DNA from 4 places in the Spirillospora sp. NPDC127506 genome. Region 1 is predicted to be linked to each of the others. Evidence: riboswitches for the same ligand, from Rfam matches in the RefSeq annotation. Region 1 holds a riboswitch; each other region holds the start of a gene.
What was found. A riboswitch is a leader RNA that binds a small molecule or an ion and turns the genes downstream of it on or off. The one in region 1 is predicted to bind cobalamin.

Region 2: another riboswitch for cobalamin. It lies ahead of ABTW95_RS29920 (hypothetical protein); the one in region 1 lies ahead of bluB (5,6-dimethylbenzimidazole synthase).
Region 3: another riboswitch for cobalamin. It lies ahead of cobN (cobaltochelatase subunit CobN); the one in region 1 lies ahead of bluB (5,6-dimethylbenzimidazole synthase).
Region 4: another riboswitch for cobalamin. It lies ahead of metE (5-methyltetrahydropteroyltriglutamate--homocysteine S-methyltransferase); the one in region 1 lies ahead of bluB (5,6-dimethylbenzimidazole synthase).

The regions. Positions count from the first base shown of each region.
Region 1 covers NZ_JBEORG010000059.1:1,961-5,161, reverse strand. The annotation lists gene ABTW95_RS32850 (glycosyltransferase 87 family protein) at 1-806, shown strand, start outside; gene bluB (5,6-dimethylbenzimidazole synthase) at 715-1,329, opposite strand; cobalamin riboswitch at 1,343-1,537, opposite strand; gene ABTW95_RS32840 (hypothetical protein) at 1,994-2,251, opposite strand; gene ABTW95_RS32835 (HNH endonuclease signature motif containing protein) at 2,659-3,201, opposite strand, start outside.
Region 2 covers NZ_JBEORG010000043.1:20,697-23,897, forward strand. The annotation lists gene cbiE (precorrin-6y C5,15-methyltransferase (decarboxylating) subunit CbiE) at 1-890, opposite strand, end outside; gene cobF (precorrin-6A synthase (deacetylating)) at 952-1,698, shown strand; cobalamin riboswitch at 1,718-1,917, shown strand; gene ABTW95_RS29920 (hypothetical protein) at 2,030-2,341, shown strand; gene ABTW95_RS29925 (ABC transporter substrate-binding protein) at 2,338-3,201, shown strand, end outside.
Region 3 covers NZ_JBEORG010000064.1:10,908-14,108, forward strand. The annotation lists gene cobN (cobaltochelatase subunit CobN) at 1-1,589, opposite strand, end outside; cobalamin riboswitch at 1,621-1,827, opposite strand; gene ABTW95_RS33710 (ferredoxin-like domain-containing protein) at 1,839-2,960, shown strand; gene ABTW95_RS33715 (precorrin-8X methylmutase) at 2,957-3,201, shown strand, end outside.
Region 4 covers NZ_JBEORG010000002.1:306,823-310,023, forward strand. The annotation lists gene metE (5-methyltetrahydropteroyltriglutamate--homocysteine S-methyltransferase) at 1-1,858, opposite strand, end outside; cobalamin riboswitch at 1,956-2,161, opposite strand; gene ABTW95_RS04105 (SDR family NAD(P)-dependent oxidoreductase) at 2,424-3,201, shown strand, end outside.

The sequences.
Region 1 (3,201 bases):
TCTTCCTGGGCCAGGTGAACTTGTTCCTCCTAGCCCTGGTCCTGGCGGACATGCACCGCATAGCCCAAGGCCGTCCAGCAGGAATAGGCATCGGCATCGCAGCCGCGATAAAGCTGACCCCCGCAATCTTCATCGCGCTACTCCTGATCAGCCGACGCACAAGGGCCGCCGCAACAGCCACCGCAACCTTCGCCACCTGCACTCTGCTCGCCTACGCCGTCGCACCAGAAGCGTCCCGCCTCTACTGGCTGCACACCTTCTACGACACGTCCCGCGTAGGCGTCCCTTACATCAGCAACCAGTCACCCTACGGCGCACTGACCCGCATCCTGTGGAACACGACCGAAGTAGGCGACTGGTACACGGCCATTCCCCCAGCAATCGCCGCCGTCGGACTCACAGTCGCCGCCCTATGGGCGAAACGGGGCGACTGGCTGGGCGCCACAGCGGTAACGGGCACGACCGGCCTTCTGGTCTCACCCGTCTCGTGGACGCACCACTGGGTGTGGATAGTCCCCGCCTTGGCAGTGCTCCTCCGCAACAAGAACCACAAGACCGCACTGGCCGCCTACGCCCTCTTCGTCCTCTCACCCCTCTGGTGGACGCCCCACAACGGCCACCCGCTCGAATACGGCTTCAACCCGCTCCTGACCCCCGTGGCGAACTGCTACCTACTGGCAGGCGTGCTGTTCCTCGTCCACATGGCCGTCCGCCTCACCACCGGTCATGGTGCAGAGCGGCCTCCAGCGGCCGACGACGCCACCACCCGTGCCGTTCGAGATCCGGAGCAGATTGCAGACGGGTGACGGGCCCAAGACACAACCACGCGACCGGACGAATGGCCGCGGGAATGCCGAGCAGCTCCCGCAGGTACGGCTCCCGATAGAACGAGACCCATCCCACCCCAAGACCCTCAGCGGTAGCCGCGAGCCACAAGTTCTGGATCGCCAGGCACACCGAATACAACCCCGCGTCCGCGATGGCATGCCGCCCGAGAACCGCCGGCCCACCGCGCGCCGCGTCGTAGGTGACCACGACCGCCAGACTGGACTCCAACACCCCATCGATCTTGATCCGACCAAAGCGCTCCTTGTCGCCACCCGTCAGCCCCGCCGCGAACACAGCGCGCTCCGCCTGCACATGCTCGTAAAAGGCACGCCGCACCCCCAGATCTCTCACCAGGACGAAATCCCAGGGCTGCGAGAGCCCCACACTGGGCGCGGCATGAGCCGCCGCGAGCACCCGCTCAAGGACGTCCTGCGGAATCGGCGCACCGGTGAACTCGGCGCGCACATCACGGCGGCGGTGGATGGCGTCATAGAGGTTCATGGGCAGGCTCCCGCTGCGTCGTCGTAGCGAGGCCGGTCTTCGGACTCCCGGATCGACACTCGACCGCCCGCCTTCCCGGCCGTAAGGCCAGTGGCTGCGCAAACGCGCATGGACGGCAGCTCCCCGGTCACCGCGGCGGGCCCGTGCCGGATTCACACCGGCTTCCCGATTCTCCCCACAAGGGGGCACCCCGCGTCAGTTCATGCCACCCCCGACCCTACCGACCCCGCACCGGACGCCCTCGGCCAGCACCACACCCTGCCACCACTGCGCCCACGCCCGCCGCGCCGACAACACCAACACAGAGACCGAGCTGCGCCGTTGGCCGAGGGCCTGTCCGGTTAAGGCACCTCTCTGTGCCAAGCCGCGACAAGCAGAGAGGCAGCCGAATCTCTGATCATGTTCCGTCAACGCACAGCCGTCGCTTCAGCCTGCTGAGCGGTCTGACGGCGGATTTTGGCGGTTGTCGATCAACGGCCCGCCACGACGGTGCCGTTTAAGGTCTCCGGAGGAAGCGTCCAGCGGCGCGACGCCGCAATAGGAGGCGAACCCGGCCGTCCGGGCCGGGATTTTCGCGGCCGGAAGGTCAGCGATGCCGTTGTGGTTCGGTCAGGGCGGTGCCCGGTTCGGCGACAGGTCCACCGCCAGGGCCGGCAGCATGCGATCAAGCTCGAGCCCCGGGACGCACCCCGCGCAGGGTCCCGGCGGCGATATCGGCAGTCAGCTTGTGGGGCAGGCCGACCGGCCGGTTGATGGTCTGCGGTACCAGGATCAGGGCGCGCACAGTTGCCGGGGAAATGCGCACCCACGATTGGGCGGACTTGGGCACCCAAGTGAGCAGGGTTGGGGTGTCTTGCCGGGCAATGAGCATCGCGGATGCCGGGGGTTCGCGATCGTCACGCGTTGGGATGGCGGCGAACATCTTCCTGAGGGCGTCCTTGGCACGGCTGTGAGTGGGCGGCGCGGGGCCAACCCATCCACCGGCCTGGCCAGAGGCTGCGCCCCGACGACCGTCGAGCCGCTGGGGGGACGGGCCGTGATGTGGCCACGGCGGGCAGTCGGCAAATGCGGGCCACGAACATGCTCCTCAGAGCGCCCGTGGGCGACGGCGGTGAATGGGCGGCGCAGGGCAACCCATCCACCGGCCTGGCCAGAGGCTGCGCCGCGACGACCAGGCAACCGCCAGGCGAGACGGGCCGCGCTGCCGCCACGGCGAGCAGTCGGCAATGCAGGCCAGCCGGGGGTTGCGCCGCTCCCGGGAACCGCGAGCCGGCGGCGGGGAACAGGGCATGGCCTTTGCTGGCGGCTGGAGCGGGAGCGGCGTTGTGATCAGGCGGCTTGTTGCCAGGGTGGCGGGCGGCCAGGGGCGGAAACGGTTCTGGGCCCGGGTGGGTGGAGACGGTAGGTGTAGCGGCCGTCCGGTCCCCGGGAGATATCGATGCGGTCCGGGTTGGAGGCTTTGTACCTGTTGTGCCATCCGCAGGTGAGTGTGAGTTGGTCGATGTCGGTCGGCGAGCCGAGAGCCCAGCCGTTGACGTGGTCGACCTCGCACAACGTTCCGGGGACTTCGCATCCTTGGACGGCGCAGGTTGGGTTGAGGGCCTCTAGGACGCGACGCTGTGCGGGGCTGGCGAAGCGTTCGGTGCGTCCGAGGTAGAGGGGAAGGCCGCCCTGGCCAAGCAAAAGGGGCGCGACTCCGGCGGCCAAGGCGATGCGGCGGGCCTGGGCGGCGGGGATCGCGGTTCCGTCGGCGAGCCGGGCGGGTGCCGCACCGCCGGTGAGAGTGTCCAAGTCACAGATGACGGTGACCTTGGTGGCCTTGTGTCCGCCCGACATTACCGAGCTGAGTGCGGCGGCGGTGCGTTGGGACAG
Region 2 (3,201 bases), on a different contig from region 1:
GACCGCGCGTTGCGGCCGATCCGCGCCGCCCGCTCCGGGTCCCGCTCGATCGCGACGGCCTCGCACGACGGGTGCGCCCGCGCCCACTCGATCGCGACGCTGCCCGCCCCGGCGCCGACGTCCCACAGCAGCTCGCCGGGCAGCGGCCCGAGCCGCGACATGGTGATCGCGCGGATCTCGCTCTTGGTGAGCTGCCCGTCGTGCTCGAAGGCGTCGTCGGGCAGCCCCGCCGTGCGGGGCAGCGGGGCCGCGTCCGGGCCAGGCTCGCACTCCACGGCGACGATGTTCAGGGCGGAACCGGCCGGCTCGTCCCACTCCCCCGCCGTACCGGGCCGCGCGGTCTCGGTCTCCGCTCCCAGGTCGCACAGGACGGTCATCCGGCTGGGGGCGAAGCCCCGCCCGGCGAGCAGCCCCGCGACGACGAGCGGGGCGTCGCGTCCCGCCCCGAGGACCAGCAGGCGGCGGCCGGGCGCGAACAGCGCGTTCAGCGTCTCCGCCGGGCGGCCGACGAGGCTGCAGACGTCCACCCGCTCCAGCGGCCACCCGAGCCGCGCGCACGCCAGCGACACCGACGACGGATGCGGCAGCACCCGCAGCCGGTGCGCGCCCAGCATCCCCGCGAGCGTGGAGCCGATTCCGAAGAACATCGGATCACCGCTGGCCAGGACGGCGACCGCGCGGCCCTCGTACCGTTCGATCAGCCCGGGAAGCTCCGCGAGAAGGGGGGACGGCCAGGCGACCCGCTCGGCTTCGCCCACCGGCACGAGGTCGAGTTGCCGGCGCCCGCCGAGCAGCACGTCCGCCGCCCGCAGCGCCGCACGGGAGTCCTCCGGAAGCCCGTCCCACCCATCGGCGCCGATCCCCACGACGGTGATGACACGCGCGTCCACTGGCCTCCTCGGATGAATGCGGCGCCAAGCCTATATCAGGCGTTCTGGCACACTTGTCCCGGTGAAGCGGCTTTTGATCATCGGGATCGGGGCGGGCGATCCCGACCATCTGACCTTCCAGGCGGCCAAGGCCATCGCGGCCGCCGACGTCTTCCTCATCGTCGACAAGGGCGAGGCCAAGCACGACCTGGCCCGGCTGCGCCACGACCTCATCGAAGCGCACGGACGTCCCCCCTACCGGGTCGTCGAGGTCCGCGACCCGGAACGCGACCGCACCGCCCCGGCGTACACGGCCGCCGTCGAGGACTGGCGCTCCCACCGCGCACGGATCTACGAATCCTTCATCACCGACGAACTCGCCGACGGGCAGACCGGGGCGCTTCTGGTTTGGGGCGACCCAGGGGTCTACGACAGCACCCTCGCCGCCTTGGAAGAGGTCGAGGCGGAGTTCGCTCACGAGGTGGTCCCCGGTATCAGCAGCATCTCCGCGCTCACCGCCCGCCACCGCGTCGCCCTCACCCGGGTGGGGCGTCCCGTCCACATCACCACGGGCCGCCGCCTGGCCGCCGAAGGCACCACCGCCGACGACGTCCTGGTCATGCTGGACGCGGCCTGCTCCTTCACCGAGACCGCCGCCGGCTTCCACATCTACTGGGGCGCCTACCTCGGCACCCCCGACGAGATCCTAATCTCCGGCCCGGTCGACGAGGTCGCCGACCGGATCCGCGGCGCCCGCGCCGAGGCCCGCGCCCGCAAAGGCTGGATCATGGACACCTACCTCCTCCGCCGCGAATCCCCCGGCTCCTGACCCGCGCCCTCAGGCGGACTTTTGTGCAAGTGCCGCATGTGCCACGATGTGCGGTGTAGGCGACGGCGGAACGAGGAAGCCGGTGCGAATCCGGCGCGGTACCGCCACTGTGATCGGCGAGCGGATCCCGAACCATGCCACTGCCCGCGAACGCGGGTGGGAAGGCCGGGACGAGCGTTGACCCGAGAGCCAGGAGACTCACGCGGTCGCCTCCTCGATGGCACTGGGGCGGATCTCCCCAGAGAGGAGGGCTGGTATGCCCATGGGCTCGTCGGGCCCGGCACCGTGCCGGGTGACCGTGTGCCGGGACTGCTGCTGCGGCAGTCCCAAGGTGACCGGTATCGATCACGCCGGCCAACTCGAACGCCTCCGGGAAGCCGCGCCGGTCCGGGTGTCGCGGTGCCTGGACGCGTGCGAGCAGGCCAACATCGTCGTCGTGCAGCCTTCGGCCGCTGGGCGGGCGCAGGGCGCCCACCCGGTGTGGCTGGGCCTGGTGAACGACGCCGCGGCCACTGATGACATCGCCGCCTGGGTCCGCGCCGGCGGCCCGGGCCTGGCCGATCCTCCCGCCGTTCTGGACCTGTACTCCATCCGGCCGCCGCGGCGACCGGCGGCCGGCCCGTCCCAGAAGGTGGTGTCATGATCGGCGTGCGCGGTGGGGCGGCGCTGGCCTGGCTGGCGGCGGCGGTCCTGCTGGTGTCCGGATGCGGTGGCGGTTCCGAGCGTGCCGCCGCAGGCGGACCGGGTGCGGCGCCTGCCGGGTTCCCGGTGACGGTGTCCAACTGCGGGGTGACGACGACCTACCAGCGCCCGCCGCAGCGCACGGTGTCGCTGAACCAGCACGCGACCGAGGTGATGCTGGCTCTCGGCCTGGAGAAGTCGATGGTCGGTACCGGCTACCTCGACGACGAGGTGCTGCCGGAGTTCCAGGCCGCCTACGACCGGGTGAAGGTGATCTCCAAGGAGTACCCGTCCTTCGAGACGCTGCTGGCGGCCGAGCCGGACCTGGTCTACGGCGGCTGGAAGAGCGCCTTCGAGGAGAAGGACGGCCGCAGCCGGGCGGCGCTGAAGAAGGCCGGGATCGACAGCCACCTCAACATCGAGGAGTGCCCGGAGGGGCCGGTGACGATGGCCACGGTCGAGGAGGAGATCCGCACCGTCGCCAAGATCTTCGGGGTGCCCGACCGGGCGGAGAAGCGGATCGGCTCGATGCGCGCCGTCCTGGACGGCGTCAAGGGCGAACTGGCCGGCATCACGCCGCTCAAGGTCGCCGTCTACGACAGCGGCGACAAGACCGTCTTCACCGCAGGCGGCGCGGGAATCGGAAACGAGATGATCCGGCTGGCCGGTGGCGACAACCTGTTCGCCGACGTCGACAAGCCCTACGGGGACGTCTCGTTCGAGCAGTTCGCCGAACGCGCCCCCGAGGTCATCGTGATCTACGACTACGGTGCGCAGTCCGCCGACGACAAGAAGAAGTTTCTGCTGGGGCATCCGGCGCTC
Region 3 (3,201 bases), on a different contig from region 1:
GCCTTGCCGGGCAGCCATTCGAGGTTGCCGTGCTTGCCGACGTGCACGATCGCGTGCGCGCCGAACTCGTCCGACAGCCACCGGTAGGCGGCCAGGTAGTGGTGGCTGGGCGGCAGGTCGGGGTCGTGGTAGATCGCGATGGGGTTCTGCCCGAAGCCGCGCGGCGGCTGCACCATCACCACGACGTTCCCGGCGCGGAGCGCGGCGAGGACGATGTCGCCGTCCTGGACGAACAGCTCCCCGGGCGGCGGACCCCAGTGCCGCTCCATCTCCACCCGCAGATCACCGGGGAGGGTACGGTACCAGCGCTCGTAGGACGCGGCGGAGATGCGGACGGGATTGCCCGCGAGCTGCTCTTCGGTGAGCCAGTCCTCGTCCTGCCCGCCCGCCGCGATGAGCGCGTGGATGAGCGCGTCGCCGTCCTGGCCGTCGACGCCGGGGAAGCCTTCGCCCAGGTCGTGGCCCGCCTGCGCGAGCCGGGCCAGGAGCCGGACGGTGCTCGCCGGGGTGTCCAGGCCGACGGCGTTGCCGACCCGGGAGTGCTTGGTCGGATACGCCGACAGCATCACCACAACGCGGCGCTCCACGGCCGGGGTATGCCGCAGGCGGCCGTGCCGGACGGCGATCCCGGCCACCCGCGCGGCCCGCTCGGGGTCGGCGGCGTAGACCGTGAGGCCGTCCTCGCCGGTCTCCTTGAACGAGAACGGAACGGTGATGATGCGCCCGTCGAACTCGGGGATCGCGACCTGCGACGCGGCGTCCAGCGGGGACAGCCCATCGTCGCTGCGCTCCCAGTCGGCCCGGCCGGTGGTGAGGCACAGGCCCTGCAGGACCGGGACGTCCAGCGCGGCGAGGGCGCCGACGTCCCACGCCTCGTCGTCGCCGCCCGCGCCGGCCGTCGCGGGCCGCGACCCGCCCGCCGCGAGGACGGTCACCACCAGCGCGTCGGCCTCGCCGAGCGTATCGAGCAGCGCCGGCTCGGCGGTGCGCAGCGACGAGCAGAACACCGGGAGCGGTCGTCCGCCCGCGTCCTCGATGGCGGCGCACAGCGCTTCGACGAACGCGGTGTTCCCGGCCATGTGGTGGGCGCGGTAGTAGAGGACGCCGACGACGGGCCCGTCCACGGCGCGGGAGCCGCGCTCCAGCCGGCCCCAGGTCGGGGTGGGGCGCGGGGGCGCGAAGCCGCGGCCGGTCAGCAGCACCGTGTCCGACAGGAAGGCGTGCAGCTCGGCCAGGTTGCCGGGCCCGCCGTGCGCGAGGTAGGCGTGCGCGTCGGCGCACACGCCGCCGCTCACCGTCGACAGTTCCATCAGCTCGGCGTCGGGGGCCTGCTCGCCGCCGAGGACCACCACGGGCCGGGGCCCCGCGAGCAGCGCGTCGAGCCCGTCCTCCCAGGCGCGGCGCCCGCCCAGCAGCCGGACGACGACCAGATCGGTGCCATCCAGCAGCGCGGGCAGGTCGTCCACGGCCAGCCGCGCGGGGTTGCCGAGCCGGTAGACGGCGCCGGACGCGCGGGCGCTCAGCAGATCGGTGTCGGACGTCGACAGCAGCAGGACGGCGCGCTCCTGCGCATGCGTGCCAGCGGACACGGCTGAACCTCCCCCTGGGGTCCTCGCCCCGGTAGCGGGTGTCGCGACGGCAGGAGTCTCCTGACTCCCGGATCAGCGCTCGCCCCGGCCTTCCCGTCCGCGTCGGACAGTGGCCTCAAGCGGGGTTCGCTCCCCGGTCACAGTGGCGGGACCGCGCCGGATTCGCACCGGCTTCCTCCCATTGCCATCGCCTGGTGAGAAGAGTACGGCAGCGAGGGCCGCCTGCAAACTGTGGTTAACATCCTCCCCGTGCCGAATGTCAACGTGCCGAGCGTCAACCGGGCGGGACGCGCCGACGCCTGCCCCGGAGCACTGCAGACCCACGAAGCCGCCGACGGCCCGCTGGCCCGGGTCCGCACGCCGGGCGGCGCGGTCTCCGCCGCGCAGCTCGGCATGCTTGGCGCCGCCGCCCGAGAGCTGGGCCGCGATGTGATCGAGCTGACCTCCCGCGGCAACCTCCAGCTGCGCGGCGTCCGGGACCCGGCGGTGCTCGCGGAGCGGCTGGCGGACACCGGGCTGCTGCCCTCGCCGTCCCATGAGCGGGTGCGCAACGTCGTCGCCTCCCCGCTCGGCGGGCGCGGGCCGCGCGGCGCCCTCGCCACGGATCCGCTGGTCACGACGCTCGACCGGGCCCTGTGCGGCACGCCGCGGCTGGCCGGGCTGCCGGGCCGGTTCCTGTTCGCGTTAGACGACGGCACCGGCGACATCACCGGCCTGGACGCCGACGTCACGTTCGGCCCGGACGGTCTCCGGCTGACCGGGACGCTGCTCGACCTGGCGTCCGGTGATGATCCGGTCGGGGCTATGCTCGCGGCGGCGGAGGCTTTCCTCGACGTCCGGGAGGACGCGTGGCGGCTCGCCGAGGTGCCGGACGGCATACGGCTCGTTGCCGAGCGACTGGGCGGGACACTCCGAGAGAGTTCGGCGCCTTCGGCCCCCTCGTCCCCGTACGCCGGGTTCATCGAGCAGCGTGACGGGCTGGTTTCGCTTGAGGCCGTGCCTCCGCTCGGACGGTTGTCCGGAGCGCAGGCCGAGGCGCTCGCCGATACCGCTACGGAGGTCCGGGTGACGCCGTGGCGAAGTGTCGTGCTACGCGACCTTGCCGAGGCGCGGGCGGTCGCCGCGAAGCTTGAGGCGGCGGGCCTGGTGACCGATGCCGCGTCGCCGTGGGTCGGTGTGACGGCCTGCACGGGAAGCCCCGGCTGCGCGAAGTCGCGCGGCGACGTCCAGGGCGAGGCGCGGCGCTGGGTCGGCGGCCTGGACATCGCCCCAGAGACTCCCGTCCACTGGGCGGGATGCGAGCGACGCTGCGGGATGCCCCGCGGCCCGGTCGTCCTGAAGATGGCGGGACCGATGGAAGGGCAGCAGTGATCGACTACGTCCGGGACGGCGCCGAGATCTACCGGCGGTCCTTCGCGACCATCCGCGCCGAGGCCGACCTGTCCGGCCTGCCGGACGACGTCGCGCGGGCCGCCGTCCGGATGATCCACGCCTGCGGGATGACCGACCTCGTGGACGACCTGGCGTGGTCGCCGGAGGTCGTGCGGCGGGCGCGGGCCGCACTGCTGGACGGGGCGCCGATCCTGTGCGACGCGCGGATGGTCGCGTCCGG
Region 4 (3,201 bases), on a different contig from region 1:
CGGACGTGGCCAGCCGGAACGCGCCGACCGCCCAGTCGAGGTAGGCGGCGCGGTCCTTCCGCTTCAGCGGCAGCAGCTCGCGCAGCGCGGGCTCGTCCACCTGGATGACGCGGATCCCGGCCGCCTCCAGGTCGGCGATCTCGTCCCGGATCGCGAGGGCGACCTGCAGGGCGGTCTCGGCGAGCGGCTGGTCGTCGCGGACGAACGACCAGGCGAGCATCGTCACCGGCCCGGTCAGCATCCCCTTGACCGGCTTGCCCGTCAGCGACTGCGCGTACGCGGCCCACTCGACGGTCATCGGGCGGGGCCGCGAGACGTCGCTGTGCAGGATCGGCGGCCGCACGTAGCGCGACCCGTACGACTGCACCCACCCGTGCTCGGTCGCCGCGTACCCGTCGAGCTGCTCGGCGAAGTACTGCACCATGTCGTTGCGCTCGGGCTCGCCGTGCACGAGGACGTCCAGGCCGAGGTCCTCCTGGAGCGCGATGACGCGGGCGATCTCCCGCTTCATCGCGGCGACGTACTCGTCCTCGCCGATGCGCCCGGCGCGGCGGTCGGCGCGGATCCGGCGGATCTCGGCGGTCTGCGGGAACGAGCCGATCGTGGTGGTCGCGAGATCGGGCAGGCCGAGCGCCTCCCGCTGCGCGGCGTACCGGACGGCGTGCCCGCTGCGCCGCGTCTCGCCCACCGACCCGAGCCGCTCGCGGACCGCCCGGTCGACACCGGCCTCCGGGAGCGGCGCGGCCTCCTGGACGGGGGCGTCCTCCCGCAGGGCCCGCCCGATCGCGACGACCTCGTCGACCTTCTGCCGCGCGAACGCGAGCCGCCCGCGGACCCGCGGGTCGAGCGCGGTCTCCCGGTCGAGGTCGAGCGGTACGTGCATCAGCGAGCAGGACGTCCCGACCACGATCTGATCGACGAGCCCCAGCACGGACGCGCACGTGGACAGCGCCTTCCGTACGTCGGTGCGCCAGACGTTCCGCCCGTCGACAACGCCCGCCACGAGCGTCTTGCGCGGTAGCCCGCCCACCGATGCGAGCACGTCCACGTTGCCCGGCCCGGCGACGAAATCGAGCGCGACGGCCTCCACGCGGCTCCCGGCCAGCACGCGCAACGCGTCCGCCTCGATGGCGCCGAAGTAGGTGGCGACCATCAGATGCGGCCGGCAGCTCAGCTGCCCGAGCCGCGCATAGGCCCGCGCCAGCGCGCGGATCTCCTCCTCGCCGCGGTCTTCGACGAGCGCGGGCTCGTCCAGCTGCACCCACTGCGCGCCCGACCCCGCCAGCCGCTCCAGGATCTCGGCGTACACGTCCACGAGCCCGTCGAGCAGCTCCAGCGTCCGGAATCCCGGCGCCGACGGCTTCGCCAGCAGCAGATAGGTGAGCGGCCCGATGAGCACGGGCCGCGTCTCGATGCCGAGCGCTTTCGCCTCCCGGTACTCGGCGAGCGGCTTGGCGGCTGCGCCGTCCGCCAGCCGGAACCGCGTGTCCGGCCCCAGCTCGGGGACGATGTAGTGGTAGTTCGTGTCGAACCACTTGGTCATTTCGAGCGGCGGGACGTCCTGGACGCCGCGGGCCATGGCGAAGTACCGGTCGAACCCGTCCAGGTGCCGGTACCGCTCGGGGACGGCGTCGACCAGCACGCTGGCGTCGAGCATCTGGTCGTAGAACGAGAAGGTGTTGGACGGGATCGCGTCGACGCCGGCGTCGCGCAGGCCCGTCCACACCTCGGCGCGCAGCTCGGCGCCGGTCCTGCCGAGGTCGTCGGCGCCCGCCCGTCCCGCCCAGTAGTTCTCGGTGGCGACCTTCAGCTCCCGGTCCGCCCCGATTCGGGGGTATCCGAGGATCGTCGTGTTCATGGCGGCTTCCCTCGCTGTGCCACGGGCGACCCCGGGAACGGCGCGACGACGGGCCGCCGCCGGGCCTTCCCGCGAGGCCGCAGACCACCGCGCACCGGCCGGTGCGCGGGCGGAGGCAGGTCTTCGGACTCGCGGGCACCGCCTCTTCGAGGCGTCCTACTGGCCGTCGCTTCCCAGGCCGCGCGGGCCCAGTGCATATGACGGCGGTCGTTCCCGCTCACCGCTGCGGGGCAGTCCCGGACTCGCACCGGGTTCCCTCTTACGACACTCAAATCGAGCGAACCATCCGCACCACACACCCTACCCACCTCCCACCGCCCGCCCCCGCGGAGTGGGCGGCCGCGCATGGTACAGACGACCGGCTGACCAAGGGAGAGACCCAGCGCGGCTGCGTGACGTTCGAAGTCGGCAAGAAGGCGACGATCGAACGCATCCGCTTCGCCGCGTCGTCCGGCTTCGGCTCCGCCGCCGAATGGAAGGTCGGCTAGTGCCGCCCACCCGGCCGTGAACGGGCGCCGTCGGGCAGGGTGATCATGGGGGCGTTCCGGAATTCGAGGAGGTCCCTGTGCGGCGGAGTTATGTGGTCACGGGCGGTGGACGCGGTGTCGGGCGCGGCATCGTCGAGCGGCTGGTCGCGGACGGCGGCAAGGTCGTCGTGGTCGAACTCGATCCGGCGGCTCTGGAATGGGCGGACGGCCCGGTGATCCCGGTCGTGGGAAGTGCGGCGGAGGAGGACGTCGCCGAGCGCGCGGCCGATCTGGCGCAGGAGGCCGGGACGCTGACCGGGTGGGTGAACAACGCCGCCGTTTTCCGTGATGTGCCTTCACCCTCGGCGGGCGAGATCCTGGATCTGGTCGCGCTCAACTTCAACCCGGCGGTGGTGGGGTGCGTGACCGCCGTCCGCCGTTTCCTGGAGGCCGGGACGGGCGGCGCCATTGTGAATGTCTCGTCCCATCAGGCGCAGCGCCCGGTGCGGGGATCGCTGCCTTATGCGACGGCGAAGGCGGCCATTGAGGGGCTCAGCCGGGCCATGGCCGTCGATTACGGGCCGCATGGCGTCCGCACGAACGTCGTGGCCCTGGGCTCGATCACGACCGGTCGCTATGAGGCGTTCCTGGAAAACCAGGCGCCGGAGGAGAGGGCGCGAATCGAGGAGGAGATGCGGTTGCTCCATCCCCTGGGCCGGGTCGGTCGTCCGGCCGAGGTGGCCGCGGCCGTCGCGTACCTGCTCTCGGACGAGGCGAGTTTCGTGAACGGCGCCGTCCTGCCCGTGGACGGCGGGCGGCACGCGGTCGGCCGGGACCCCGAAGAAGTCCGTGTTTTCCCGGACGACCTGCAGAAAC